DNA from 2 places in the Micromonospora sp. WMMC250 genome. Region 2 is predicted to be linked to the other one. Evidence: riboswitches for the same ligand, from Rfam matches in the RefSeq annotation. Region 2 holds a riboswitch; the other holds the start of a gene.
What was found. A riboswitch is a leader RNA that binds a small molecule or an ion and turns the genes downstream of it on or off. The one in region 2 is predicted to bind S-adenosylmethionine.
Positions count from the first base shown of each region.

Region 1: another riboswitch for S-adenosylmethionine. It lies ahead of O3438_RS12580 (ABC transporter substrate-binding protein); the one in region 2 lies ahead of thrC (threonine synthase).

Region 1 covers NZ_JAPZBJ010000002.1:2,884,743-2,899,270, reverse strand. The annotation lists gene O3438_RS12625 (low temperature requirement protein A) at 1-910, shown strand, start outside; gene O3438_RS12620 (hypothetical protein) at 917-3,085, shown strand; gene O3438_RS12615 (hypothetical protein) at 3,127-3,522, opposite strand; gene O3438_RS12610 (hypothetical protein) at 3,519-3,968, opposite strand; gene O3438_RS12605 (alpha/beta fold hydrolase) at 4,324-5,202, opposite strand; gene O3438_RS12600 (AfsR/SARP family transcriptional regulator) at 5,418-8,735, shown strand; gene O3438_RS12595 (Na+/H+ antiporter) at 8,848-10,422, shown strand; gene O3438_RS12590 (amino acid ABC transporter ATP-binding protein) at 10,470-11,216, opposite strand; gene O3438_RS12585 (amino acid ABC transporter permease) at 11,213-11,986, opposite strand; gene O3438_RS12580 (ABC transporter substrate-binding protein) at 12,026-12,892, opposite strand; SAM riboswitch class IV at 13,168-13,279, opposite strand; gene O3438_RS12575 (amino acid transporter) at 13,366-14,528, opposite strand, start outside.
Region 2 covers NZ_JAPZBJ010000002.1:5,469,303-5,483,830, reverse strand. The annotation lists gene O3438_RS24730 (GNAT family N-acetyltransferase) at 1-955, opposite strand, end outside; gene thrC (threonine synthase) at 1,222-2,508, opposite strand; SAM riboswitch class I at 2,519-2,654, opposite strand; gene O3438_RS24720 (DMT family transporter) at 2,723-3,691, opposite strand; gene O3438_RS24715 (ArsR/SmtB family transcription factor) at 3,783-4,088, shown strand; gene O3438_RS24710 (DoxX family protein) at 4,375-4,824, opposite strand; gene O3438_RS24705 (DUF4232 domain-containing protein) at 5,288-5,974, shown strand; gene O3438_RS24700 (ABC transporter permease) at 5,984-6,877, opposite strand; gene O3438_RS24695 (alpha/beta fold hydrolase) at 6,877-9,741, opposite strand; gene O3438_RS24690 (hypothetical protein) at 10,115-11,293, shown strand; gene O3438_RS24685 (nitrate- and nitrite sensing domain-containing protein) at 11,280-13,844, shown strand; gene O3438_RS24680 (roadblock/LC7 domain-containing protein) at 13,841-14,317, shown strand; gene O3438_RS24675 (DUF742 domain-containing protein) at 14,314-14,528, shown strand, end outside.

The DNA.
Region 1 (14,528 bases), 2.6 Mb from region 2:
GATGGCCGCCGCCGTGCCCACCGCCTTCGACGCGCACGCCCTGGTGTTCGCCGTCGCCTACGTCGCCATCCACCTGGGCCGCGGGGCGCTGTTGCTCCCGGCGCTGCGGGGGCATCGGCTGCAGTCGCGCAGCGCGCGGGTGGCGATCTGGTTCGCGATCTCCGGCGTGCTCTGGATCGCCGGGGCGTTCGTCGCCCCGGCCCGGGAGATCCTCTGGGCGCTCGCCCTGCTGCTCGAGTACGCCCTCGCGCGGCTACGCTGGCCCTTCCCGTGGCTCGGGCGCAGCACCTGGACCGAGCTTCAGGTGAACGGAGAGCACCTCTCCGAGCGCTACCAGCAGATCTTCATCATCGCGTTGGGTGAGCTGATCCTGATCGCCGGTGTGACGTACAGCGGTTCCGGCATGGACCGGGAGAGCACCGTGGCGTTCGCCCTTGCCTTCGTGACCGCGGTGGCTCTCGCCCGGCTCTACCTGGTGCCCGCCGGCACGCGGTTGGGCGCCGCCGTCGTGGCGGCCGGGCCGCCGGGCAGCATGCTGGCGCTCAAGGCCGGTTACCTGCACCTGGTCATGATCGCCGGGGTCCTGGCCACCTCGGTCGCCATGGAGATGACGATCGACGACCCGGGCGCCCGCGACAACGGACAGTTGGCCGTGGGCGTCATCGGCCCGGCGCTGTTCCTCACCGCCCGGATCCTGCTGGCGGCCGCTGTCGACAGCGGCCTGCCCTGGGCGCGGCTGGTCGGTGTGCCGGCCCTCATCGTGGCCGGACTGGCGACCTGGCAGTTCCCGCAGGTCGTCAGCAGTGGTGTGGTCGCCGGGGTGTTGCTGCTGATCGTCCTGGTCGACGCGATGCCCGTCCTGTGGCAGGCCCGCGGACGTCCCGATGCCGCCGGTCGGCCGGCCCGGTAGCTGTCGATGCCGAAGGAAACGGGGCAGCACGGCGACCCACCGCGCGAGCGGAGCGTGGTGGAGTTGCGGGTGCACGGTGTGTCCGGGGCGGAGCCCGGGGTCATTCTCGGTCAGGCGCCGACCCGGCAGGTCTTCGGCGACGACAGGGGCGGTTTCCACCGCGCCGAACGGTCCGACGGCGGCGGTCCGGACGGGGTGACGCTCGAGGCGTACCGCTGGGGTGACCTGCCCTCGGGCACGGTGGCCCGGACCCTCTCACTGGTCTTCCTGCTGCCGTTCATGCTCAGCAACCTGGCGGTGTGGATGCGGCCCACGGATCGCCGCAGCGCCGCCGGGGTCACCGTGCTGTGCCGGCTCCTCGCCCTCGACCTCACAGTGCTGTACGTCGTGTCCGTCGCCGGGGTCGCCCTCGACCTGCTCGCCTGGCGGTGTCTCGGCGCGACGCGCTGCCGGGGACCCTTCGACGCGGTGGGCGGGCTCGACGGGCATCAGGTCGGGTTGCGGCTGGCAGTCCTGTCGCTCCTGCCGATCGCCGCCGTGGCGTTCCTCCGGCTGCTCGGCACCCGCCGGCCCCGCCCGACCAGCAAACCCCTGTGGGTCGTCGAGCCACTGGTGGGACGCCTGCGGGCGCTTCACGTGGCCGCCGCGCTCGCCATCCTCAGCCTGATACTGCTCGCGGCCCGTACGGCAGGCGGCGCGACGGCCGTGACCGCGGTGCTGCTGGCGCTCAGCGTCGCGGTGCTGCTGGCCTGCGCCGGACTGCTCGTCGTGCCCGGCCTGCTCGATCGGGCGGCGATGACGTGGATGGTGACCCGGACCGCCACGACGCTGCGCGCGGTGGCCATCTGCCTGACCGCGGCCACCCTCGCCGCCGTCGTCCTGGACGAGCGGGCCTGGCCCTCGTCGGCCGCACTGCCCGGCTACGACACCATCGCGACCTCGGCCCTGCTCGGGGAGATGACGCTGCTGGCGGCGCTGAGTGCGCTGGTGCTGTGGCATCACGGGCCCGGGGACCGTCACCGCGCGCTGTCGCGCGGGTCGGGCGCAGCGGTGGTCGCGGCCTTCGCTGTCGGCTCGGGCGGCGTGTTCTCCGCAAATCTCGTCTACCAGAGCGGGAACCTGCTGGACGGCTACCGTGGCGACGGCGGACCGCCGCTGCCGTACCAGTGGACGATCCTGGCGTTCTTCCTGCACGTCACCGCCGGCGTCGTGCTGTGCGGGGCGCTGACCCTGCTGAGTCGGCGACGCCGTCGCCGCGCGGCCGCGGCGGTCACGGCGCGCGACTTCCCGACCGTGCCGCCCGAGGGCGTCGGGCGGCTGCACCAGGTGACGAGGGCGGTCGCCCGCGCGCGGTTCGCCGAGTGGTTGGGGCTTCTCGCCGTGGCGTGGGCGGCCCTCACCGCGATCGGACTGGCCACCAGTCTGTTGCGGCTGTTCGACCTGACACCCGACGAACTGGCGACGCGGTTTCTCGGGCTTCCGGTGGGAGTGGTGGGCATGGGGCTCGCCCTGGGCAGCTACTTCGCGGCGGCGGTGGTGGTCGCCCTGCTCCTGGGTGGGGTGTTCGCCTACCGGACGCCGTGGTTCCGCCGGCACGTCGGCATCCTGTGGGACCTGGGTACCTTCTGGCCCCGGGCCGCGCACCCGTTCGCGCCTCCGGGCTACGCCGACCGGGCGGTACCGGAGCTGGCGCACCGGATCACCCAACTGACAGAGCGGCACGACGGGGTGCTGCTCTGTGGGCACAGCCACGGGTCCGCGTTGCTCGCTCTCGCTGTGCTGCGGCTGCCTCCGCGCGTCCGTGCGCGGGTGGCGCTGCTCACCTACGGATCGCCGCTGGACCGCCTGTACGCCCGGATCTTCCCCGCCTACCTGAACGAGGAGGTGCTGCGGCAGGTCGGGGAGCGAATCGACTGGCGATGGCTCAACCTCTGGCGGGACACCGACCCCATCGGTGGCTGGATGTTCGCCGCCCATCGGCCCGGTGATCCACCCCCGGACCCGACCGATCCGGCGGGTCGGGTCGACCGGCGGTTGCGGGATCCGTCGGACCTGCTGCCAGCCCCGGGGGAGCGCTGTCCGCCGCCCGTGCGGGGGCACCACCCGGGCGAGTCCGACGCCGAGTTCCGCGCGGCGGTCGATGAGCTTCGCGCCCGTATCCAGGGCTCTCCCTGAGGCCCGTCACTGCCGGTCTGTCGCGCCGGGGCCGCGCGTGGTCAGCGCTCCTCGGTCGCTCTGTCGGTCTCCGCCACCGTCGCGCGGATCTTCCGTAGGGTGGCGTCCGGGGCTCGGATCGCGGCCCGCCAGCGGTCCAAGGTCCGGGTGAGCACCCGGACCACGAACTGCAACTGGTTGACCTGCTCGCGGAGCACGCCCAGCTCGGACCGCGCGCTCAACGCCTCGCCCTCCAGCTGGGTGATCCGGGTCTGCAACGGCTGCACCAGGGTGAGAGCGGCCTCGGTGAGGGTGTCGGCGGCGTCGGCCTTGAACTTGCCGCGCTGCACCACGACGGTGGCGATCGCGGCGAGGCCGGTGCTGCCACCGAGGATGCCGAGCACACTGAGCGCCAGCTGCACCCAGTGGGGTGCGGCCGGCGCCGGGGAGGTAATCACGTGACACCTGCCTGCAGGGGTTCGTAACCAACTATTTCGCAAGCTCGGGCCAGGCGGCGCAGGTCGACGGCGATCTGCGTGGCCCGCCAGAGCGATCCCACCGTCACCGCCATGACGAACGACGTCGCGACGATGGATTGTCGACCCGACATCGCCACCAGGGCCACGGCGTACATGCCGGTGATCGTGCCGAGCACCAGCACCGACGCGAGTTCGAGGCCGAGCCCGGTGGAGAGCCGGCCGGGCCACAGGATGCCCAGCAATCCGCCCACGCCCACCGCGATCAGCCCCAGCTCCCACGCGACCTGGATGGGCCCGGGCATGGCCGTCTGCACGGAGGTCGGCCGGACGTCGAGGGTCAGCATCAGTACGCCACACACGGGTGCGGCGGTCAGGACAGCGATTTCGTACGGTTGGTGTCGGGATCGGATACGGAGGGTTCCCACGGCAACTCCTTGGTCGAGGGCCGACCTCCCGCAGCGGCCTCACGGGCCGGTGCCGTCCGATCGCGACTGTGGAGCGGCACGCCGACGCTGGTGCGGTGCGGATGGACGGTCGTAAGGCGAGGAGATGAAGCGACTCGACGTCGTTGGCTGCCGGTATCTGCCTGTGTATCACCGATGACCGGTTCTCGTCCACTGCGTGTCACGTCGCATTACCGCAGGTCAGGGCCCATTCGTGCCCGGTTGCCGTGGGTCGGGCCGGGTGGAGCGCGACGGCCCGGCCGTGCCGCCATGGTCCCCACTGGGGTGTCGCAAATCTTACCCAGGGTGATGGCGGTGCGGCCGGGCCTCCGATCGGTCAGCGGTCGAGCAGAGCCCGCAGCATCCGGACCACCTCGGCCGGTGCCTCCTCCGCCATGAAGTGCCCAGAGGTGACCGTCCGGTGCTCCAGGTCGGGCGCCCAGGCCCGCCACACCCCGGCCGCGTCATATCCCAGCGCGGCCCCCCAGTCCTGCTGGAGCACCGTCACCGGCATGCGCAGCTGGTTGCCCGCCGCCCGGTCGGCGCTGTCGTGGGCTACGTCGACGCCGGCCGACGCCCGATAGTCGGCGACGATCGACGTGACCGCGTTACGGGACGCACGCAGGTAGGCCGCCCGCACGTCGGCCGGTAGGGCCTCCGGATCACGGGTCCAGACGTCCAGGAAATGGCCGAAGAAGGCGTCCGGGCTGCCGCCGATCAACTCCTCGGGCAGCCCGGGTGGCTGTGCCATGAGGTACAGGTGGAACGCGACCGCCGCGGAGGTGCCGTGCAGCACGTCCCACATGTCCAGGGTGGGCACCACGTCGAGCAACGCCAGCCGGCTGATCGCCGCCGGGTGGTCCAGGCCGGCGCGGAAAGCGACGAGCGCACCCCGATCGTGGCCGGCCAACGCGAACCGTTCGTGACCGAGCGCGCCGGCCAACGCCACGACGTCGGCGGCCATGGTCCGCTTGGCGTACCCGGTGCCGTCGGTGTCGACGGGCTTGTCGCTGTCGCCGTAGCCGCGCAGGTCGGGGCAGATGACGGTGTGGTCGGCGGCCAGGTCGGCCGCGACGTGCCGCCACATCAGGTGGGTCTGCGGGAAACCGTGCAGCAGCACGACAGCTGGTCCGGAACCGCCGACGGCGACGTTGAGCGTCACACCGTCGGCGACGGTCACGCGCCGGTAGTCGAATCCGTTGATCCTGGGGTCCACGGGAGAACCTCTCTGCTGAGCAGTGCCGGCGGGGGCGATGGCCCCGCGTCGTCGTACGTCGTCGAGCCTTCTCCGCGCTGATCAGCAAGCGGTCAGCGTCGGATCAGCACCGGCCTGCCGACGGCGGGCCCGGACGAAACCGCGCCTTGCCGGATCACCGCCCGGGCTCCGCCTCGGCTCGACCGCCCCCGTGAAACAGGCCCTAGATTGGTGCCATGACCAGGCAGCCGACCGCACCGGACGCGGTGACCTTCGGCGTCCTCGGGCCGGTGACCGCCGTCACCGAGCGTGGCCCGGCACCGCTGCGTGGGCACCGGCAGCGCCTGGTGCTGGCCCGGCTGTTGATCGCCCACGGAAGGGTGGTGCCGGTGCGGCGTCTGGTCGACGACCTGTGGGAGGTCGCGCCGGACGGCGCGGTGGGCGCGATCCGGACCTTCGTCGCCGACCTGCGCCGGGCCCTGGAGCCCGACCGGCCACCGCGGCAACCGCCCCGGATCCTGGTCACCGAGCCACCGGGGTACGTGCTGCGGGTCGCCCCGGACGCGGTGGACGCCGGCCGGTTCGAGGCAGCCGTCGGCGAGACGGGTCCACTGCTCGCGGCGGGACGCCCCGGGCAGGCCCTGACCGCCCTGGACGACGCACTCCGGCTCTGGCGGGGCCCCGCGTACGCGGACTGCGCGAACGAGGTCTGGGCGGTGGCGGAGATCAGCCGACTGGACGAGTTGCGCATGCTCGCCGTCGAGCGGCGGGCGGAGGCGCTGTTGGCACTGGGTCGGCCGGACGAAGCCGCCGCCGACCTGCCGGCTCACCTGGCCAGCCATCCGCTGCGGGAGGACGCCTGGCGGTTGCTCGCGGTGGCCCGGTACCGCGCCGGTCGGCAGGGGGACGCCCTCGCTGCGCTTCGCGAGGCGCGCAACGTCCTGGTGACGCAGTTGGGCGTGGATCCCGGGCCGGAGTTGCAGAGGCTGGAAGCCGACGTCCTGGCCCAGGCGCCGCATCTCACCCCGGCCCTCGACGACGCCGCCACCCCCAACCTCCGGCAACCCGCGGCACCCGGTCCGCCGCCTGGTCCGACGCCGCAGCGTCCCTTCGTCGGCCGGGCAGTGGAGCTGGACCGCCTGCGGCACGCCGCCGAGGCCGCGCTCCGGCGCCGCACGCCCACCCTCGCGCTCATCGGCGGCGACCCGGGCGCCGGAAAGACCGCGATGGCCGAGACGGTGGCGCGGCAGCTCGCCGCCGAGGGCTGGACCACCGCGTGGGGACGCAGCCCGGAGTACGAGGGAGCACCGCCGGCCTGGCCGTGGACCCAGGTCACCGACGCGCTCACCGGGCTGGTGGAGGCCTCCGGTCCGACCGACGCACCGGGCAACCCCACCGGTGGGCGGTTCCGTCGGCACCGGGCGGTCGCCTCGTTGGTCGCGGCGGTCGCCGACCGAGGGCCGCTGCTCGTGGTCCTCGACGATCTGCACCGCGCCGACGGTGACACCCTGGACCTGCTGACCGCCCTGCTCACCGGTCCACACCCGGCCACCGGGCCGGTGCTCGTTCTCGGCACCTACCGCGCCACCGAGATCAGTCCGGAACTGACCGCCGCCCTGGCTCGCGTCGCCGGGCTGGAACCGACCCGGGAGTACCTGGCCGGCCTCTCCGCGTCGGCGACGGGTGAGCTGGCCCGCGCCGTCGTCGGCGCGGCACTCGCCCCGACCACCGCCCAGTTGATCCACGACCGTAGCGGAGGCAACCCGTTCTTCGTCCGCGAGCTGGCCCAGCTGTACGCGAGCGAGGGGGAGGCCGCACTGGCCTCGGTGCCGCCCGGCGTGCGCGACGTGATCCGACACCGGCTGGCGCAGCTACCCACACCGACGCGCACCGTGCTGCGGCAGGCCGCCGTGCTCGGCCGGGACCTCGACCTGGAGATCCTCACCTCCCTGGCGGGCGACCCCGCAGTCGTGCTGGACGCCGTCGACCGCGCCCTGCAGGCCGGTTTCCTCGCCGAGCGGGAGCCCGACGGTCAGCTGCGCTTCACCCACATCCTGGTCCGCGACACGCTCTACGCCGACCTGTCCACACCGCGCCGCGCCGCGTGGCACGCGACCATCGCCGAAGCGCTGCGACAACGAGATCCGGTCGAGCCCGCCGCGATCGCGCACCACCTGCTTCGCGCCGGTGGGCGGGTCGCCGCCGGTCGCGCCGGCGCGTACGCCCGCACGGCTGCCGAGCAGGCCGAACGGGGCGGCAACCCGCACGAGGCGGCCCGCCTGTGGCGACAGGTGATCGAGGCGTACGACCGTGCCGGCGGCGTCGAGCAGCGTGAGCGGTTGACCGCCCTGCTCGGTCTGGGGCGCGCGCTGGCCGTGACCGGGCGGCTGGCCGAGGCGAGAGGGCGACGTGCCGAGGCGATCACCGCCGCCGAGTCGGTCGGCGATCCGCTGCTGATCGAGGAGGTGCTGGCCGGTTTCGACGTACCCGCCATCTGGACGCGCAACGACGACGACAGGCTCTCCGGGCACATCGTCCGAGCCGCCGAGCAGGCCCTGAGCGCTCTCGGCCCGACCGGCTCGGCGCGGCGCAGCCGCCTCCTGAGCACCCTTGCGTTGGAACTGCGCGGCACCACCACCGACAGCGGTCGCCGGGCGGCGTACGAGGCCGAGACCCTCGCCCGGACGGTCGGCGACCCCGGGTTGCTGGCCTTCGCGCTCAACGCCCGCTTCATGCACACCTTCCAGCGCGTCGGCCTCGCCGCTGGGCGGGCCCGCATCGGTCGCGAGTTGGTCGACCTGGCCGCTCGGCACCAGTTGGTGACCTTCGAGGTGCTCGGCCACCTCGTGCTGGTCCAGTCGTACTGCGCGTTGGCCGACCGACCCGCAGCCGACGAGCACGCCCGTGCCGCCGATCGACTCGCCGAGCGGTACGAGCTGCCGTTGGTCGCGGTGTTCACCAGGTGGTTCGGCGCGCTGCGCCTGGCTCTCGACGGCGAGTCGGCCTCGGCGGCGGACGCCTTCCACGCGGCGGCCCGTCACCTGCCCGCGGATGGTATGCCGGGCCTGACCCGTGGGCTGCTCCCGCTCGCGCTGCTCGGCCTGCGGCTGGCCGAAGCCGCCGACGGCGGGGCCGACGGTCTCGACCGACCGATTCCGGGCGGGGCGGGCTGGGCGACCATGGACTGGGGGCCGCACGAGCCGTGGGTCCGGCCGTTGCTGCTGCTCGCCGACGGTGACCGGGACGCTGCGGCAGCGGCCGTGCGGGCACTTCCGGAAGGCCCGCACGACCTTCTCCGGGAGGCGCGCCTCTGCCTCGTCGGTCGGGCGGCGCGTGCCCTCGGTGACCGGGTCACGATGGATCGGGTCCACGCCGAACTGCTGCCGGCGGCGGAGGAACTGGCGGCCGGCAGCGGTGTGCTCACCGTCGGCCCGGTGGCCGGGCACCTCGCCGCCCTGGCCGACGCACTCGGCCGCGTGGAGGAAGCGGCCGCGCATCGCCAGGTCGCCCGCGCGGTCAGCGCCCGGGCCCGGACGGCCACCCCCGCACGCTGATCGCGGTCGCCGTCCACGGCGACTTGCCGATTCTCCTCGGAACGCGTCGGCGGGTGCGGTCAGATGGGAGGACCGGCGCGTCCGCCGCCGGCGACGATCGAGGGGGTACGCCGTGCAGGCGCTCGTCATGATCGTGGTGCTGGGCGTCACCGTCCTGATCGGCACCACGCTCGGCGGACGGTACCGGGTGGCTCCGCCGGTCCTGCTCATCGCGTTCGGGGTGCTGCTCGGCCTGACGCCCCCGCTGTCCGAGGTGACCCTGGAACCCGACCTGGTGCTGCTGATCTTCCTGCCGGCGATCCTGTACCGGGAGAGCCTCACCATCAGCCTGCGCGAGATCCGGGCCAACCTTCCGGTGATCGGGTCGCTCGCCGTGGTGCTGGTGGTCCTCACCATGGTCACCGTGTCGTTCACCGCGCAGGCGTTCGGGGTGAACCCCGCCGCCGCCTGGGTGCTCGGCGCCGTCCTCGCCCCGACCGACGCCGCTGCTGTCACCGGGCTCGCGAAACGGCTGCCCCGAAAGCTGCTCACCACCCTGCACGCCGAGAGTCTGATCAACGACGGCACCGCCCTAGTGGTCTTCGCGGTGGCTGTGGGTCTGCTCGTGCACAGCGCGGACCCGGGCGCGCTGGGCATCGGTGAGGAGTTCGTCGGCGCCAGCGTCGGCGGCGTACTGGCCGGTGTGCTGGTGGGGGTGGGCGTGGTGCTGGTCCGCAAACGGCTCGACGACCCGCTTCGGGAGGGCGCGTTGAGCGTGCTCACGCCGTTCGCCGCGTTCCTGCTGGCCGACGCCGTGCACGCCAGCGGTGTGCTGGCGGTGGTGGTCGCCGGCCTGGTGCTCTCCTACGCCGGTCCACGGGTGATCCGCGCTCGCTCCCGGGTGCTGGCGTACGCGTTCTGGGACCTGTCCACGTTCCTCATCAACGGTGGGCTGTTCGTCCTTCTCGGCACGCAGATACCCCGCGCGGTGCGGGGCATCACCAGCACCTCACCCGAGCGCGCTCTGGTGATCGTGCTCGTGGTGACGCTCGTCGTCATCGGCACCCGGCTGGCGTTCGTCTACCTCACCTCGCAGATCGCCAGGCTGCGACGTCGCCGGATCATGGACCCGAGCCAGGGGCCCTCGGCCTGGCGGGTGGGGACCGTCGCCGGTTGGTCGGGGTTCCGGGGCGCGGTGTCGCTGGCTGCCGCCCTGGCCGTACCGACGGTGACCGTCGCCGGTCAACCGGTGATCGAGCGCGACCTGATCATCTTCGTCACCGCGCTGGTGATCGTGCTGATCATGCTGCTCCAGGGCACCACCCTGCCGCTGGTCGTGCGCTGGGCGGGGCTGGTCGGCGACCCCGAACGCGTCGACGAGGCCCGGCATGCCCGGCGGCGGGCCACCGAGGCGGGCCTCGCCGCGCTGCCCCAGGTGGCGGCCGAGATCGGCGCGCAGGAGGAGTCGGTCCATCGGCTCCGAGCCGAGTACCAGAGGCACCTTGAGGACCTCAACGAGAGCGGGGGGAGCACCGCCGAGGAGCGCCGCCTCGAACGTCGGCTGCGCCTGCGCGTCCTCGCCCACAAACGTCGGGAAGTCACCCGCCTGCGCGACAACCGGGAGATCGACGACCTAGTGCTCCAGGAGCTCCAGGCCGCCCTGGACAACGAGGAGATCCGGCTGCTGGGGCGCGGACCCAACGAGTGACCGCCGACGTGCCGCCGCGGCTCAGAGCAGCTGGGAGCCGCCGCGGCTCAGAGCACCTGGGACAGGAACCGGCGGAGCCGAGGATGCTCGGCCCGTTCGAAGACCGCCTCGGGCGGGCCGGCCTCCAGCACCACGCCCCGGTCCATGAAGGCGACGGTGTCGGCGACCTGCCGGGCGAAGCCCATCTCGTGGGTGACCACCACCATGGTCATGCCGGCGGCGGACAGGTCGGCCATCACCCCGAGCACGCCCTTGACCAGCTCCGGGTCGAGCGCCGAGGTGGCCTCGTCGAAGAGCATCACCTCGGGCCGCAGCGCCAACGCCCGGGCGATCGCCACCCGCTGCTGCTGACCGCCGGAGAGTTGAGCCGGACGGGCGTCGGCCTTGCCGGCCAACCCGACCAGGTCCAGTTGGGCCCGGGCCACGGCCTCCGCCTCGTCCTCGCCGAGCCTGCGGAGCCGGCGCAGCGCGAGGGTGACGTTGCGCAGCACGCTCATGTGCGGGAACAGGTTGAACTGCTGGAAGACCATGCCGACCCGCTGCCGCAGGCTGTCCGGGTCGTCGGCCAGCACGCTGCGCCCGTCCAACAGCACGTCGCCGCGGTCCGGCTCGATCAACCGGTTGATGGTGCGCAGGAGGGTGGACTTGCCGGACCCGGACGGGCCGATCACGCAGGCCGTCCCCCCGCGCGGCACGGTGAGGTCGACGCCGCGCAGCACCCGATTCGGCCCGAAGGCGAGGTGCACGTCCCGTACGTCGAGGCTGACCGAGGTGGTGGTGGTGTCGCTGGTCATCGCCGGTCTCCCAGGACAGTGGCGGGCAACGGGAGGTCGTCGTCCTCGTCGGTCGGCGCGACGGCTGGCCGTCCGTGGCGCAACCGCCTGTCGATCCAGTTGACGACGTGTGTCAGCGGAACTGTCAGCGCCAGGTAGAAGAGCCCGGCCAGGAGCAGCGCGGACTCGTTGCCGGTGGTGGCCGCGTAGTCCTGCCCGATCCGGAACAGCTCCCGCTGGCTGGCCACCAGGCCGAGGAAGTAGACCAGGCTGGAGTCCTTGATCAGTGCGATGAGCTGGTTGACCCAGGCCGGCAGGACCCGCCGGATGCCCTGCGGAATGATCACCAGCCGCATCGCGTCGCCCCAGGAGAAGCCGAGCGCGCGGGCGCCCTCCAACTGGGCGGCCTCCACCGACTGGATGCCGGAGCGGAAGATCTCCCCGATGTACGCGGCGGCGATCAGCGACAGCGCCAGGATCCCCAAGGGGTAGGGGTCAGGTCCCCAGACCTGCATGCCCAGCGGTGCCAGCCCGACGCCGATCAACAGGATCGTCGCCGCGGCCGGCAGCCCCCGGAACACGTCGGTGTAGACCCGCGCCGGCCAGCGCAACCACCGGCTGCGGGAGATCCCGGCGACGGCCAGCAGTAGGCCCAGCACCGAGCCGAGCAGGGCGGCGGAGACCGCCAGGATCAGCGTGTTCGGCAACCCGACGGTCAGCATCTCGGGCAGCGCCTCGCCCATCGCCTCCCAGTCGAAGAACGTCTCCCACAGGGTGCTCAACGGATCCATCGGTCGTCTCCCCTACCGTCCTGCTCGCTCGTCACCGGTTCAGGACGCGGCCGACGCCGACGCCGACGGTGCCACCGTGACCGCTCCGCTGCCCGGCTTGAAGTCCGCCGGGATCGGTCGGCCGGGGTAGTACTGGGACTGCAACCGGTTCCAGGTGCCGTCCGCGATGACCTCGTCGAGAGCCTTGTTCAGCGCCTCGCGCAGCTTGTCGCCGCCCTTGGCGACGGCGTACGCGGTCGGTGCCGGGCTGAGCTGCTTGGCCGCCACGGTGATCTTGCCGTTGCTGTCGGCGGCCGACTTCTCACCGATCTCCGCCGGGGCGATCCACGCGTCGGCGGTGCCGGCCTTGAGCTGGTTGATCGCGCCGTTGTAGTCCGGCACCCGCACCGGGTCGAGCTGCTTTCCGGTGGCGTAGTCGTCCTGCACGGTGCCCTGCACCACCACGACCCGCTTGCCGGCGAGCTGGTCGAAGCTGGTGATCGGCGAACCGGCCGGGACGTCCAGGCCGAAGTAGCCGAAGTCGTAGCCGTTGCCGAAGTCGACTGTCTTCTTCCGCGCCTCGGTGATGGTGATCGAGGAACTGCCGACGTCGAACTTGTGGTTGTTGACCTGGGAGAGCAACGCGGAGAAGTCGGTGCCGACGAACTCGACCCGGAGGCCGAGCTTGCCGGCCACGGCGGTCAGCAGGTCGTTGTCGAAGCCGGTGAACTTGCCGTCCTCGAGGTACACGTTCGGCGGGGCGTCGGTCAGGGTGCCGGCCCGCAGCACGCCCGGCTGCGCCAGGCCGTACGGGTTGGCGCTGGTGTCGGACGAGCTGTCGCCGCCGCAGGCGGTGAGCGCGGTGGCGGCCAGGACGGCGGCGGCGCCCAGGGCGGTGGCACGGGTCAGGGCAGGAAGAAGTCGCACGGGTGTCTCCGAAAAGGTCGCGTCCCGGCACGCACGGATGTGCGTCGCCGGCGGTGCGCCCGATGGGCGTACCGGTGAGGGAGGTTCGGGAGGAGGGCTGCGCTAGTGCGTGGTGCCGCGACGACACGCGGCGCTGCACATTCGCATCATGTCCACGTGCCGCCGCCGGGTCAGTGCCGGCGAGGGCCGACCGGCGCGGACGTCCGCGATGTCGGTCGGTGAAGTGCTGCTGAGGATGCGCATGGTTCTCCCGGGTCTGTGCTGACCTGGGTGCCAGGCCACGCTTGCACCGACGTCCTGTCGGTGCCTGGTCTTCACCCGGGGCACCCCACCGCGGAGGAGGGTTGCCGGCCAGCGAGCCGGGGCTTCGCGCTGGCGCTCATGACCTGCGCCGAGGCTAGCAGCAGGCACGGGTGGATCGTCCAGTCGTTATGACCACGCTCACCAGGGGAGATGGGTGGCCGGCGCTCCCGTCAGCCGGCGTGCACGTGTGGGCGTCGGCGCGGATCGGGCTCGTGACGACGCAGGATCTCCCGGGTGACCGAGGCGATCTCACCCTGCCCGAACGCCAGGTAGCGCAGGACGTTGCGGCCCGGGCCGCCCTCGGTCCACTCGAAGTAGATGTGGGGGCGCCGACGGGTCCGGTCGCGGATCTCCAGCAGCAGGGCGGCGAGTGCGTTGGGCACCGCGGAACTGGTCAGGCTGAGTACCGGGAAACGGCCGGCAGCCAAGCTGCCGGTCACCACCAGCTCGGTCTCGAAGTCCGACGGGTCGGTGACGCGCACCTCGACGAAGAGCACGTCGCTGTCGTCGGGGAAGTCGTTGTCCGCCATGGTCTGCGCCAGCTTGGCGCGGTACTCCGCCGCGCCCCGGCCGTCGGGTTCGTGGGCGATGAGGCGGATCCGCCGCCCGTCGCGCCCGTCGATCATCCGGGTCGCGACCGGGTCCAGTTCGACGTGGTCGACCCGCAGCTCGAAGGCGCGGGACAACCGGGAGAGCAGCGAGACCACGATGATCCCGCCGATGAAACAGGCCGCGATCTTGACGCCGTCGGGACGTTCCACCACGTTCGCCAGCGTGGTGTAGACGAAGATCACCGCGATGGTGCCGAACGCGACAGTGCGGCCGCGCTGCCGGTGCCGCACCGCCGCGAGGGTCACCGCCGTCGTCGCCGAGGTGATCAACACCAGGACCCCGGTGGCGTACGCGCCGCCCTGTGCGTCCACGCTGGCCTCGAAGACCACCGTGATCAGGAACGCCACCGCCGTGAAGACCAGCACCAGTGGCCGGACCGCCCGTGCCCAGGTCGGGGCCATGCCGTAGCGGGGCAGATAGCGGGGTACGAGGTTGAGCAGCCCGGCCATCGCCGACGCCCCCGCGAACCAGAGGATCCCGATGGTGGACAGGTCGTAGACGGTGCCGAACACCTCCCCGAGATGCGCGTGGGCCAGGTAGGCCAGCGCCCGGCCGTTCGCCGGCCCGCCGGGCTGGAACGCCTCCGGCGGGATCAGGATCGTGGTCGTCACGCTGCTGGTGATCAGGAAGACGCTCATGGTCACGGCGGCCGTGGTGAGCAGGCGGCGAGCGCCCCGGATGCGGCCCAGCGGTCGCGCCTCGGAGTCCTGCGGGTCGCCGC
Region 2 (14,528 bases):
CCACCATGTAGCTGTTGCTCGCCGCGTTCCAGGTGTCGATCACGCGGACCGCCGGTTCGTGGGTGAGCAGGTGGTGCAGGTTCTCGGCCTTGGCGATCAGGCCGAGCCGGTGCCCACGGTGGGCCGGGTCGACGATGGTGATCTGCTGGAACGCGTGCCAGTCGGCGGACGCGCCCATGTCCAGCAGGGTCCAGGCGACCAGCCGGCCGGACGCCTCGTGTCGCATCCCGAGGTGGTAGCGCCGCCGCCCCCTGGCGTCCAGGGCTCGCTCGTTGCCACGGATGCGGTCGGCGTCGACCTGCTCCGGCTCCCACTGCACGTCGCCCATGGGAGCGTCCATGAGCAGCCGGCCGTCCAGATAGGCGACGTCCGCTACGTACTCCTCCGGGGTGGCTCCCTGCCAGCAGACCGAGTGGTAGCCCTCGGCTCGGGGTCGGGCCTCGGCCAGCGCCGCACGCAACGCGACCCGGTCGATCCCGCCGACGTCGAGCCGGCGACGCACCTCCGCCAACGCGGACTTCGCGCCGGTGGCGGCGGCGAAGGCGTCACCAGCCGCCGACCGCGCCGGCCCGCCGGGAAGCGCGGAGACGGCCATCGCGACGACCCTCTTGCGCCCGTGCTCGCGGAGCAGACGCACCGCGTACTCGTGCAGCGCCCGGCCGACGCCCCGCCGCCGCAGGTCGGGGCGCACCACCAGCTCGACGGTGGCGTTGTCGGTGTTGTCCAACTGGGGCAGGTCGAGCTGGAGATATCCGGCTGACACACCATCGAGTCGGGCCAGCGCCCAGAGCGACCGGGTGCCGGGCATCGGCGTGTGGACCAGCGCGTCGAAGCGCCGCCGGCAGAAGGGCGGGAAGTCCGGCAGGTCGACGTCGTTGGCCGCCGCCCCGATCCGGTACGCCTCGTCGACCGCACCCGGGTCGGCACCGTCGAACGACGTGATGGTGATGCTCATGCCGCTGAGCGTGCACCCGGGAAAAGCGATCGGGCCAGCAAATTACTCGCTGGCCCGATCGAACGTGGTCGGGAGGGACACTCGCACAACGCCTCCGGCGTTGGGTCGTAAGAACTTCAAAAGTCTTCGGCGAAATGCCCTCCCGCACGGAGCATCTTGCGCCGTCCGGTTCCTGCCGTCAAGTCCGTAGCGGCGGGTTTTCCACACTCACAGCGAAAACCCAGTTACCCGGCGGATCGCCCTGCCTCCGTCTGGACGATGCGGGATCAGCCGAGGAGACCGGCGTCGCGGGCCGCCCGCAGCGAGGGCTTGATGTGGTGGGTCGGCCCGACCTGACCGGCCACCGCGTCGATGGTCTTCAGGCCCTCGCCGGTGTTGAACACCACGGTCTCCGCGGTCGGGTCGAGCCGACCGGACTCGACCAGCTTCCGCAGCACCGCCACCGTCACACCGCCGGCGGTCTCCGCGAAGACACCCGTCGTGCGGGCCAGATCACGGATGCCCGCGCGGATCTCGTCGTCGTCGGCGTACTCCATCCAACCGCCGGTGCGGCGGACCGCCTCCAGGGCGTAGACGCCGGCGGCCGGGTCGCCGATGTTGAGCGACTTGGCGATGCCGGTGGGCTTGACCGGGGTGATCGAGTCGGCGTCGTCGTGCAGGGCGACGGCGATCGGGTTGCAACCGGCCGACTGGGCGCCGAAGACCTTCCACCCGCCGGCCGGCGCCTCGACCAGGCCGATCTCCACCAGCTCGGTGAACGCCTTGTCAATCTTGGTGAGCAGTTCGCCGCTGGCCATCGGGATGACCACCTGCGCGGGGATCCTCCAGCCGAGCTGCTCGGCAACCTCGTAGCCGAGAGTCTTGGAGCCCTCCGCGTAGTACGGCCGGACGTTGACGTTGACGAACGCGGTGTCCTCGAACTCGTCGGTCTCCACTAGTTCGCCGCAGAGCCGGTTGACGTCGTCGTACGAGCCGTCGATCGCGACCAGCCCGCCGCCGTAGACGGCGGTGGTGATGACCTTGCCCTGTTCCAGGTCGCTGGGGACGAAGACGACGGAGGGCACTCCGGCGCGGGCGCCGTGCGCGGCCACCGAGTTGGCCAGGTTGCCGGTCGACGCGCAGGCGAACCGGGTGAAGCCGAGCGCCCTCGCTGCGGTGAGAGCCACCGAGACGACCCGGTCCTTGAAGGAGTGGGTGGGGTTGGCGCTGTCGTCCTTGACCCAGAGTGGCGCGGTGATGCCCAGCTCGGCGGCGAGGTGCGGGGCCGCCACCAACGGGGTCAGCCCCGGGTCGAGGGTGACCCGGGTGCTCGGGTCCTGACCGGCGGGGAGCAGTGCGGCGTACCGCCAGATGTTCTTCGGCCCGGCCTCGATCTGCTCCCGGGTGACCGTCGCCAGGGCGGCGGTGTCGTAGTCGACCTCCAGCGGGCCGAAACACTCGTAACAGGCGTGCTGGGCCACGAGCGGGTAGCGCGCCGAACAGGCACGGCAGACCAGGGCTCGGGCCGGGCTGGCGGAGGTGTCGATGCCGGAGGCGACGAGCGTCGACGTCATGTCGAGAGTCCTCTCATCTTTCCCCGCATCGCACGGTGCGGCGGGGACGGAATTGGCACCTGCCCCGCCTGTCGCTCAGCGGTGAGCGCGCGGGGTGGTTGCCGGGGCGTCGTCGGGCCGTATCCCTCAGCCCCTCTGGATGAGGTGTGCAGTTGTGCCGTCGAGTCTAGGACAACGCTGTCGGCAGTAGCTACCGCTGATCCCAGGTAGTGGGTCAGCGGGCGCTCACCGCCTCGCGGTCGGTCACCGCGATCGGGTCCGTGACCGCGCTCGCGGCGGGCAGCGACGAGGCCCGGGTCCGGGGGCGGTTGGCCAGGTTCGCGGCGACCAGCGCGGCGATGGTGACGGCGGCACCGACCAGTTCGACCGGCTCCGGACGGTAGCCACGGGCGATCTGCACCGCGAACGTGGTCACCGGGACCAGGTTCATGAACAGCGCGGCGTTGGCGGCGCCGAGCCGCTGCACTCCGGTGTTCCAGGCCAGCACCGCGATGACAGCTCCCACGATCACGGCGTACGCCAACTGTGGGGTGACCGCCACGAGGTCGGCGGCGGCCGGCGCGTGCTGCCAGCCGACGGCGTCCGCGGCGATGCTCGCGGCCAGCATGGCGGCGGTGCCGGCGAGCGCGGTCAGCGTGGTGAAGCGCAGTGGCGACCACCCGCCGAAGCGGCTGGCGCCGTGCGTGTAGATGCCCCAGCCGAGCACCGCGCCGATCATCATCAGACCGCCGACACCGAACTGACCGAGCCCGGCCAGGCTGCCGCGGGTGATCACCAGGCCGACGCCGAGGAGCGCCACCAGGGAGAGGCCCAGCAGGAGCGGCTTCGGGCGTACGCCGTCCCGGGCCCACCGGACCAGTTGGGTGATCACCGGGGTGGTGGCCACGAAGAGCGACACCTGCTGCGGGGCGGCGTGTTCGAGCGCCAGGTTGGTGAGCACGTTGAAGCCGGCGAAGCCGACCACTCCGAGCACCACCACCTCGGCCGTCCGGGCACCCGGCCGCAGCGCGTCGGCACCCTCGCGGAGCAGCAGGATGGCGACCAGGACGAGGGCGGCGAGGAGGTAACGGGCGGTGGTCAGGTTGAGCGGGTCGACCCGGTGCAACGCGCTGGCCAGGACCGGGAACATCACCCCCCAGCCGAGTACGGCGATCAGCGGGTAAGCGGCGGCGCGGGATCGCATCGGCAGCTCCAATGTTCGAGTGTCGTCGAACTAACGACACCGACAGTAGGAGCTTGTTCGAGAATTGTCGAACAACGGTTACACTGGTCACATGGAGCCGCACGAACCCGAACTGTCCGCCGTACCGGTCACCGCCGTGCTGGCCGCACTCGCCGACGACGTGCGGCTACAGATCGTCCGGGCGCTCGCCGAGGGCGGCGAAGCCGCCTGCGGAAGCTTCGACTTCGGCATCTCCAAGGCGACCCGCAGCCACCACCTCAAGGTGCTGCGCGAGGCGGGCCTGACCCGCACCCGCGCCGCCGGCACCAGCCGCCTGGTGCGGCTCCGGCGCGACGAGGTGGACAAGCTCTACCCCGGCCTCCTGGACGCGGTCCTCACCTCCCGCCCGTCGGCCTGACCGCCCTCCCGCTCACCGGCCTCCCGCTCACCGGCCTCTCGCTCACCGGCCTCTCGCTCACCGGCCTGGCCGATTGCGCCGGCCGACCGATCTGCCGACCACCGGCCCGGCCGCGCGTTCGGCCGCGGGTCCGACCTCTCCCGCGCATCCTTTGGAGCTGAATCGTTCACGGCATCACCGGACGGCTCACTCCCCAAGACCACTCCCCCGGGGGGCGTCGCCTCCCCCGGGGCGCGTCGCCGGAACCACCTCGTCGGGGCTCCGGCGACGCGCGGAACGGGTGCGGTCAGACGGATACCGGGCTGGGTTCGGCCACCGAGGACGGCGGAGCGTCGGCGCGGCGTCGGAAGAGCAGTGAGTCGAGCGCCCACGGGCCGGCGCCGAGCGCGGCGACCAGCAGGAACGACCAGCAGAAGAGGGCCGACAGCTCGCCACCGTTGTGCAGGGGCAGCAGGTGGTCCGGCTGGTGCACGACGAAGTAGGCGTACGCCATCGAGCCGGACGCGAGGAGTGCGGCGGGTCGGGTGAACAGCCCGACCAGCACCAGGATGCCGCAGACCAGTTGGATCAGCGCGGCCCACCAGCCGGGCCAGGTGCCGACCGGTACCGCCTGGCCGGTCATGGGGTTGCCGCCGAACAACCCGAAGACCGAACTCAGACCATGCAGCGCGAACAGCAGACCGATCACGATGCGGAACAGGGACAGGGTCGGCCCGCCGAGCCGAGTGACGTTCATGGGTACCTCCATCGAAGGAAACAGATCTCTTCAATGTGAGGCATGAACGTATCGAAGCTTATAAATTCCTTGCTAGTGGGAAAGTCCCCGGTCGGAATGTACCGCCGTCGAGCGCTCCGCGTCGAGCGCTCCGTGCGGCGCGAGGAGGCTGCCAAGCCACCGACCTGCACCAATGCGCGAAACAACACCGGCGAGCACTTCGTGGGCACGCTCCCATAGTGTGGATGGCACCTGTCCAGCTGCCCCGCACCCGAGGCAGGAGGGCCGCTAGTCAAAGGTCACGCTCGATCCTGGAGGTAGTGGCTTCAAACGGACTGAACGCCACTACCTCCAGGATCCAGCACGATCTTGCTGCGGCGCGACCGAGCCGCGACGCGATGGCGCAAGCGCCGGACTGGAACGCCCGCCCGGCGCTGCGAGGGCCGGGCAGCGGTGGGACACCTCGATGGGTGAGGATCGACAGATGATCTCCAGCCATACGGCAGCACGGCGACGGGCCGGCGCAGCGGTCGCGGCGGCACTTCTGCTCACCGCCTGCACCCCCGGCTACCATCGCGGCCAGGGCGGAGACCCGACGGGTCCGCCGCCGACCGTATCGAGCCCCACCCCATCGGCCAGCATCGAGCCGCTGGCGGCGTGCCCGGCCTCCGGCGTGCGGATCCGGTCCACCGGGTCGGACGCCGCGATGGGCCTGCGCGCCCTCGGCCTTGAGCTGGTCAACTGCGGCGACCGCCCTTACCAGCTCGACGGGTACCCGATCCTGCACCTGTTCGACGAACAGCGCGAGCCGGTCATGCTGCGCGTGGTCAACGGTGCCAAGGAGATCACCTCGGGCTTCGACCAGCCGCCCCGGCCGGTCACCCTCGCCCCCGCCGAGCGGGCCACCGCCGTGGTGCTCTGGCGCAACCTCGTCACCGATTCGACAGTGGTCGCCACGAACGGGAAGTACCTGACTGTCGCACCCGCTGCCGGGCAACCGGCCGCCGACGTCGACCCGGACGGGCCGGTCGACCTCGGCAACACCGGCCGGATCGGCGTCAGCGCCTGGAAGAAGGCCGACCCGGCCACTCCGGTGCCGACGCGTCCGGCCCCGCCGCCGGCACCGAGCGCGGTGCCGTCGTCGGTGAGCCCGCCGGACGGTCGGCTGTGAGCGCAGCGGCTACGACGTGATGTCCTTGCGGGTGAAGCGCCAGAACGCCAACCCCCAGAACAGCGTCGCGTAGCTGATCGCCGAGACGCAGCCTCGTACCACGTCGTCGGTCTGCACCGGGGTCGACAGCAATCCCAGCCAGGCGGTGCTGAAGTGGGTGGGCAGGAAGTCGCGTACCGCGCCCAGTGCGGTGATCTGGTCCAGGATGCTGGACAGGATCCACAGCAACACCGCCCCACCGACCGCGCCCAACGCGGCGTCGGTGGTCACCGACAGCAGGAACGCCAGCCCGGCCACCACCAGGAGTACGACCGCCAGGTAGCCGAGCACCGCCAGCAACCGGAGCAGCCCCTCGGTGGGTTCCAGTTCGGCGGCGACGGTGCTGCGCAGCGGCGACCAGCCGTACCGCAGGGTCCCGACCAGCAGCGCGGTGCCGGCCAACAACAGCAGGGCCAGTCCCGAGTACGCGAGCGCGACCACCAGCTTCACCGTCAGCAACCGGGCCCGGGGCACCGGGACCGCCAGCAGGTAACGCAGACTCCCCCAGCTCGCCTCGCTGGCCACCGTGTCACCGCAGAACAGCGCGACGACGACCACCAGCAGGAACGACGCCGACACGAAGATCGAGAACAGGGTGAAGTTGAGGCCGCCCGAGGTGGCCAACTCGACCAGGCTGGAGAACTCGTTGCGGCCGTTGTCGTCGTCGCCCGAGTCGAACTGGAAGGCGATCAGGATGATCAGCGGCAGCAGCACCATGAAGCCGAGCGCCAACTGGGTACGCCGCCGGGACGCCTGCCGGCGGAACTCCGCCGCGAAGGGCATGGTGGCCGACGCCCGGTAACCGCGGGCCGCGCCGGCCGGGTCGGTGACGCCCAGCGGCGTCTCGACGGAAGAGCCTGCCATCACCGGTCACCGCTTCCCCGAGAGTTCTCGCCCACCAGGGCGAGGAACGCGTCCTCCAGGCGGCGCCGGGGCACCACCCGGTCCACCCCGATGCCGGCGCGTACCAGCTCGGCCACCACCTCGCTGCGGGCCGTGCCGTTGGTGTCGACCACCAACTGGCCGTCGCTCTCCGGCAGCACCCGGACGCCGTGCAGCCGGTCCAGCACCGCCCGCGCCGCCACCTGGTCGCTGACGTCGAACAACACGCTCGGTGACTCGCCCACGATCTCCTCCACCGGCCCGGACGCCACGATCCGGCCCTTGTTCACCACCACCGCGTGGGTGCAGGTCTGCTCGACCTCGGCCAACAGGTGGCTGGAGACCAGCACCGCCCGCCCGTCTGTGGCGTAGCGCTGGAGCACCCGACGCATCTCGGCGATCTGCGGCGGGTCGAGCCCGTCGGTGGGCTCGTCCAGCACCAGCAACTCGGGGAGGCCGAGCATGGCCTGGGCGATGGCCAGGCGCTGACGCATGCCGTGGCTGTAGTTCTTGATCTTCCGGTGCACCGAGTCGCCCAGGCCGGCGATCTCCAACGCCGCGTCGAACTGCGCGTCCTCCCACGGCCGCCCGGTGGCTCGCCAGTACGCCTTCAGGTTCTCCAGACCCGACAGGTGCGGCAGGAAACCGGGCCCCTCGACCAGCGCGCCGATCCTCGACAGCACCGGCGAGCCGGGCACCAGCCGGCGACCGAAGACGTAGATCTCCCCGGCGGTCGGCTGGGTCAGCCCCATCAACACCCGCAGGGTGGTCGTCTTGCCGGCACCGTTCGGCCCGAGCAGACCCACCACCTGACCCGGGTGCACCTCGAAGTCCACGTTCGACACGGCGACGAAGCCGTCCGCGTACTCCTTGCGCAGTGCGCGCACGGCCAACGGGGTGTCCGCGTACTCCGGATGCACCGAGCGGTCCTGGCGACGGTGTCGGCGGCGGACCACTGCGACGACCACGACGAGCCCGACCGCGATGGCGGCGAGCAGGCCGGCGAGCACCCAGCGCCAGAGCGTCGCGGCGGTGGGGATCGGCTCCCCGCTGACAGTGGGCACGGTGACCGCGCCGTCCGCCGCCACCGTGTAGACGGTCGGTTGCGCGGGCGTGGTGTACGCCTGATCGGAGGTGGCCACCACGAGGCGCAGCCGGTGGCCGGCCTCCACCCGCCGGACGATGGCGGGCAGCGTCACGGTGACCGGGCGGGCGTCCTGCACCTGCTGCGGCAGGCCGGTGAGCCGGATCGGAGCGACCAGCCCGTTCGGCAGGGTGGCAGCGCCGTCCGGGTCGACGTCGTAGAGCTTGACGAAGAGCACCGCCTCGCCGGTCGGCGACGCGGCTCGCACGGTGACGGTGGGCGCGCCGGCGACGTCCACCGCCTCGGTCAGCGGTGCCGACTCGAAGCGGGCGTGCTGACCGGGCACGTCGCCGGCGACGCCGTCCAGCAGTGAGGCGAGACCGCCGGCGAACGGGATCGAGGAGATGGCGGCCGGGTTGCCGTCGGGCGGGTTCGCGACCGGCTGGGCCGGACCGGCGACCGGGATCTCCCGCCGCGCGTTGCCGGTCAGGCCCGGGTAGTCGGCGCGGCGGAAGGCGGTGGCGACGAGCCCCCTGTCGAGCGCGTCGAACCCGGCGATCCGGGACCAGGTGAAGTCGTCACCGGGTGCGTCGCCCTCGCCCTTGACGTAGTGGTCGAGCCACTGGACGGTCAGGAACTTCACCCGGTCGGAGTCCGAGCGGGGTCCACTGCCACCGTCGTGCCCGCCGGTGAACCACGCGACGCGGACCGGGGTGCCGGCGGCGGCGATACCGCGCGCGTTCGCGTCGGCCTCGCCGAGGGGGAAGAGCGTGTCCGCCTCGCCCTGCACCAGCAGGGTGGGCGCCTTGATCCGGTCCAGTACGCCCGCCGGGCTGGACCGACGCAGCAGGTCCACGGCGGCCTGGTCGGCGCGACCGGTGGTGGCGATCCGCAGGTACGCGGCGCACACGTCGGCGGCGAAGCGACCACAGGACGGGTCGGCGGCACCGGTCGGGACCCCACCGGGACCGTTACCCGGGCCCGCGCCCGGCCCGGGGCTGGGCGGACCGGCCGACGCCGGTGCGCCCTGCGGCGCGGCGGCGGTCGCGCCGGAGAGCCCGGCCGGGCCGGAGCCCACGTTGCCCCCACCACCGAAGAAGAGACCGGCCCAGCCCTTCTTGAACACGCCCTCGGTCGGTGCCCCGCCGGTGCTCTCCGGTAGGAACGCCCGGGACAGGTCGTTCCACGTGATCATCGGGACGATCGCGTCGACCCGAGTGTCCTGGGCGGCCAGCAGCAGCGCCAACCCGCCGCCGTACGAGCCGCCGACCACACCCACCTGCGGGTCACCGGCGGCGTTGGTACGCACCTCCGGCCGAGCTGCCAACCAGTCCAGCAGCCGCTGGGCGTCCCGCACCTCGTAGTCGGGGTTGTCCAGGTGGATCTCGCCGCCGCTGCGGCCGAAGCCCCGCGCGGTCCAGGTCAGCACCGCGTAGCCGCGTCCGGCGAACTCCTCCGCGTCGGAGCGCACCGACTCCTTCGTGCCGCCGAACCCGTGCGCCAACAGCACCGCCGGCACCTTCCGACCCGACGACGCGTCGTCCGGCAGGTAGAAGGTCGTGTCCAGGTCCACCGGTTGGTCGCCGGCAGGTCCGGAGCGGACGGTGAGCGTCGCGCTCTCGGTGCGTACGCCCGGCCCCTGCGGCCACACGGCCCAGGTCACGGCGGCGGCCAGGAGCACGACGACCGCCGCTGCGGCGATCGCGCGACGGCGGGTGGGCAGGGCACGCCGGAACCACGCGGCCGGCGACGGCGGTGTCATGCGGCACACGGTACGGCCCACAGCCTGAGCGTTGGCTGAGATCCGCCGTACGTCCGTCCGGTTGCCCCGATCGGTGGCGGACGGGGGTGCGAGCGCGCAACGTGCGACGCGGCCCAGTGAGTTGACTTCGGATTCCGTGAATTCCGATCTTTTCCCGGATATCCATACCGATCCCTCCATGTCACACCCATCGACGCGACAGAGCGTGCCCAAGGCGCGGACAAATGGTGACATCGCTAGAAGTGACGCGAACCTGACTCGGCGACCGAGGCCTGACGAGTGGGGGGTTCGATTAGTTTTCCGGTCCGGTGCACGGGACTGTTCGGCTACCCGGGACCGCACCGATCCGCGCCCACGCCGGAGGAGACAACACATGACAGTCCCCGCGCCGCGGGCCCGCCGACGGCCGTCCACCATGGGCCGTCTGCTGCCCCTGCTGCTCATCGGGGCACTACTCGCGCCGGTGGGGTTGCTCGTCACGTTCGCCTGGCAACAGACCAGTGACGACCGGACCCTGGCCGCCCGCGAACGGCTCGGCGTGCAGTACCTCACCGCTCTGGCCGGAGTCACCGACGCCCTGGTGGAGGCCCAGTCCGCCACCGTCAGCGGCCGCCCGGTCGCCCAGGAGGCGTTGGACCGGGCGGTCGAGGAGGCCGCCGCTGTGGACGCCCGCATCGGCGTCGAACTGCTCAGCCAGGAACGCTGGGCCGGCGTACGGGCCAAGCTGGAGGCACTGCGCGGACGCAGCGCCGCCGACCCGGAGTCCGCGTACACGGCGTACGGGGAGGTCTCCGATCTCCTGCTGGCCCTGCACCGCAAGGTCCGGGAAAGCTCCGGACTGGTCCGGGACCCCGTGGCCGACTCCTTCTTCCTTCAGGACAGCGCCGGTCAGGAACTGCCCGAGGCGGTGGTCGCCGCCGGTCGGCTCGCCGATCTGAGTGTGCTGATCTCCCGTCGGCCCGCCGCCGAGCAGGCCCGGGGCCTGATGGAGCTGAGCGGCCTGCGGGTGGCCGCACTGGCACCCGCCGGCGACCTCGTCGACAACCTGCGCTCCGCCGTGGACGGCTCGGAGAGCACCGATCTCGGCGCCAACGTGCTGACCCCGCTCGACACCTACCAGCGCTCGGTGGAGGCGCTGGCCGCCTACTCGACCCCGGCGAAGGGCACGGGTCTCGTGGACCAGGCCCAGTTGGCAGCTGCCGCGCTCAACACCCACCGCTCGGCGCGTCAGCTTCAGCCGGTCATCCTCGCCGAACTCGACGCCCAGCTTGTCGAGCGCATCGACGAGCTGGACCGGGACCGCTGGTCGACCGTCGCAGCGGGGGTGGTGGCAGTGCTGTTGCTGGGCTGGCTCGCCGCGCTGCTGGTCAACGCCGCTGCCCGGGCCCGACGCCGGGCCGCCCTCGCCGCCGGCCACACCGACAGCCCGGACACTCCGGTGCGCAACGACCCGTGGCAACCGACGGTCGGCGAGCCCCGCGGGCTGCAACCCGCCGGCGTCGTCCGGGAACCGGAGACCGCACAGTGGGGGGCGTTCGATGCTGCTCGGTAGGCTCCGCATCCGCGGCAAGCTCGCCCTGCTCGTGGTGATCCCGTTGCTCAGCATGGTCGGACTCGCCGTGCCGGTCATGCTCGACCGGGTGGCCGCGGCGCAGCGGGCCGGTGACACCGCCGAGCGGGTACGACTCGCCAGCCGGGTCGGAAGCCTGGTCCAGGAGTTGCAGCAGGAACGCATCCTCTCCATCGGTTACCTGCTCGGCCGGGTGGAACGGAGCGAACTGGTCCGCAAGTCCGCCGACGTGGACGACCGGGTGGCCGACCTGAGAGCCGGTCGCAACGAAGCGTTGACCGACCGGGTGGACAGCGCCCTGGACCGGGTTTCCAGCCTCGTCGACCTGCGGGCCGCCGTGCTGGCCCGGGCCGCGAACCCCGGTCAGGTGATGGAGACGTTCCGCCCGATCAACACGGGGATCATCGAGTCCCTGCGGCTGGTGTTCGGTGTGGACACCGACACGTTGCCGGGTCGTCAGGTGCTCGCTCTCGACGGGCTGCTCCGGTCCGACGAGGGCCTGGCCTCCTGCGCCACGTTGAGTCTGCTCGTCAAGGCGGCCGGCACCCCGGACACCGTCGCCGGTTACGTGGCGTGCATCGCCGCGCTCCAGGTCGACAACGCACGCTTCCGCAGCCTGATCACGCCCGAACAACTCGCTGTGGCCCAGCTCAACGACGCGGCTGTGGCCGCTCGTACCAGCCCGGACTTCCTGGTCACCAGCGCCCGGGACCCGGCCGCCGCGGTCCGCCCCGTGCCGATGGAGGCGCTCTTCCCGGCCGTCCGCACGATGATCCGGCTCGGCCAGTTCGTCGAGAAGAAGCTGGTCGCCGACGTCCTCGCCGAGGCGACCGCCGAGCAGCGGCGGGCGCTCACCGCCGCGTACCTGGTCGGTGCCGCGGCGGCGTTGATCCTGACGCTGGTGGTGCTGCTCAGTGTGGCGGTCGCGCGGACGGTGGCGCGACCGTTGACCCGCCTCACCAGCTCGGCCGACCGGGTCGCCCGGGTCGCCGAGGCCGAGCTGGTCCGAGTCACCGACGACGAGGCGGAGAGCCCACAACCGGTCCGGTTGGAACCGGTGGACATCCGGGCCAACGACGAGATCGGCGACCTGGCGCGCGCCTTCGACCGGGTGCAGAACACCGCGGCGCGGCTGGTCGAGCGGCAGGTCGCCGGCCGGCGCAACGTGGCGCAGATGTTCGGTCACGTCGGGCGGCGCACCCAGAACCTGGTGGGCCGGCAGATCGCGCTGATTGACAGGCTGGAGCAGCAGGAGGCCGACCCGGGTCGGCTGGAGCACCTGTACCGCCTCGACCACATCTCCAGCCGGCTGCGCCGCAACGCCGGCAGCCTGGTGGTGCTCTCCGGCGCGGCCGGGGCCGACGGCCACACCGCGCCGGTGCCACTGGCCGACCTGGTCCGGTTGGCGCTGGGTGAGATCGAGGACTACACCCGGGTCGAGGTGCGGGTGCCGGCGGGCATCTCGGCCGCGCCGGCGGTGGTCGGCGACCTCATCCTCGCGTTGGCCGAGCTGATGGAGAACGCCACAGTCTTCTCGCCGCCGCACACCCGGGTGCTGGTGGCCGCCGAGGCGGCCGGCCTCGGCGCGCGGATCACAGTGGTCGACCACGGCATCGGCATGAGCGAACAACGGCTGGCCGAGGAGAACGCCCGGTTCACCCGCCGGGAACGGCTCGACCTGGCCCCCACCGAGGTGCTCGGTCTCTTCGTGGTCGGTCGGCTGGCCCGTCGGCACGGCTGGGAGGTGGGTCTGGCCGCCACCGGAGGCGGTGGGGTGACCGCACACCTGGAGATCCCGTCGACGTCACTGGTGCTGCGCCGCGCCGACCGGGCCGGAGCTGCCGTGGCCCGGGCCACAGTGCCGGAACGAGACCGGCGTACGGCGGTGCCGGAGACCGAGCAGGACGCCCACTCTCTCGCGGCGGCCGTCGCCGCGCCGGCCCGATTCGACTCGGACCTCCTCAGCCGGGCCACCCGCAGCCTGGAGGCCGGCCCGTCCTGGAACGCGTTCGGCCACAGCCAGCCCGAGCAGGCCGCGCCCCCCACGCCCTCGGCGCCGGAACCGTCGGACGCGCCGACCGGGCCGCGGATCCGGCAGCGGGTGCCCGGGGCCAGCCTGGGCGCCTCCACCGCGCCGACCCAGCCGGTGGACGCCACCGGGGCGGACCCCGCCGCGGCCCGCGCGTTGGTCGAGGCGTTCCAAGCCGGTGTACGCCGAGCCGAGGCGACCGGTGTCAGGTCGGGCGTGGCCGACCTGGGCGCGACGGTCGACCTGCCGAGCACACCGGGCGGCGCCGGCCCGGCGGTGGCCGGCAACGGTGGCCCGTCGGACGGCGCCCCGGATCGGCCCCGGCTGAGCCGACGGGTGCCGGGGGCGAACCTCACTGTCGTTCCGGCGTGCCAGCCGCCCAGCACACACCTCGGTGACCCGGCCGAGGTCCGGAACCTCATCAGCGAGTTCGAGGCGGGCGTTGCCCGCGCTCTGCGCGAAGTCAGCCCAGACCACCGGAACGAAGAAGGATCATCACGGTGACCAGCCCCTTCCTGCACGACAACGTCGAGCACCAGAGCCAGCCCGCCGCCAGTGGGGACCTCAGCCCGGAGGCCCGTACGTTCAACTGGCTGCTTGATTCCTTCACTTCCAGCACAGCCGGGGTCCTGGAGGCGATCGCGGTCTCCTCGGACGGCCTGCTGATGGCCATGTCGGCGATCAAGGACCGGTCCAACGCGGAACGGTTGGCGGCTGTCGTGTCCGGGATGACCAGCCTGGCCGGTGGGGCAGCCAGCTGGTACGCGCTCGGCGGCCTGAACCGGGTGATCGTCGACATGGCCGACGGCTACCTGTTGATCAGCGCGATCAGCAGCGGTTCCGTGCTCGGGGTGGTCGCCGACCGGTCGGCGAACCTGGGCACCGTCGCGTACGAGATGACGCTCTTCGCCGGGCGGGCCGGCGGTGCCCTGACCCCGCGTCTGATCGTCGAGTTGAAGAACGCCGTCCAGCAGTGACCCCGGAGGTCGCCGGCGAGGACGCGGACCCGGACCCGAGGGTCCGGATCCGCCCGTACCTGCGCACGCCGTCTCCTGCGGGGGAGGGCGCGGCGGCACCTGCGCTGCCCGAGCCGGAGGTGGGCGGTGGCGGGCCGGCAGGTCCGCGTCCGTTCGTGCTCACCTCCGGGCGGGTGACGGGCGCGGACCCGGCGATCGGGCTGGAGACCCA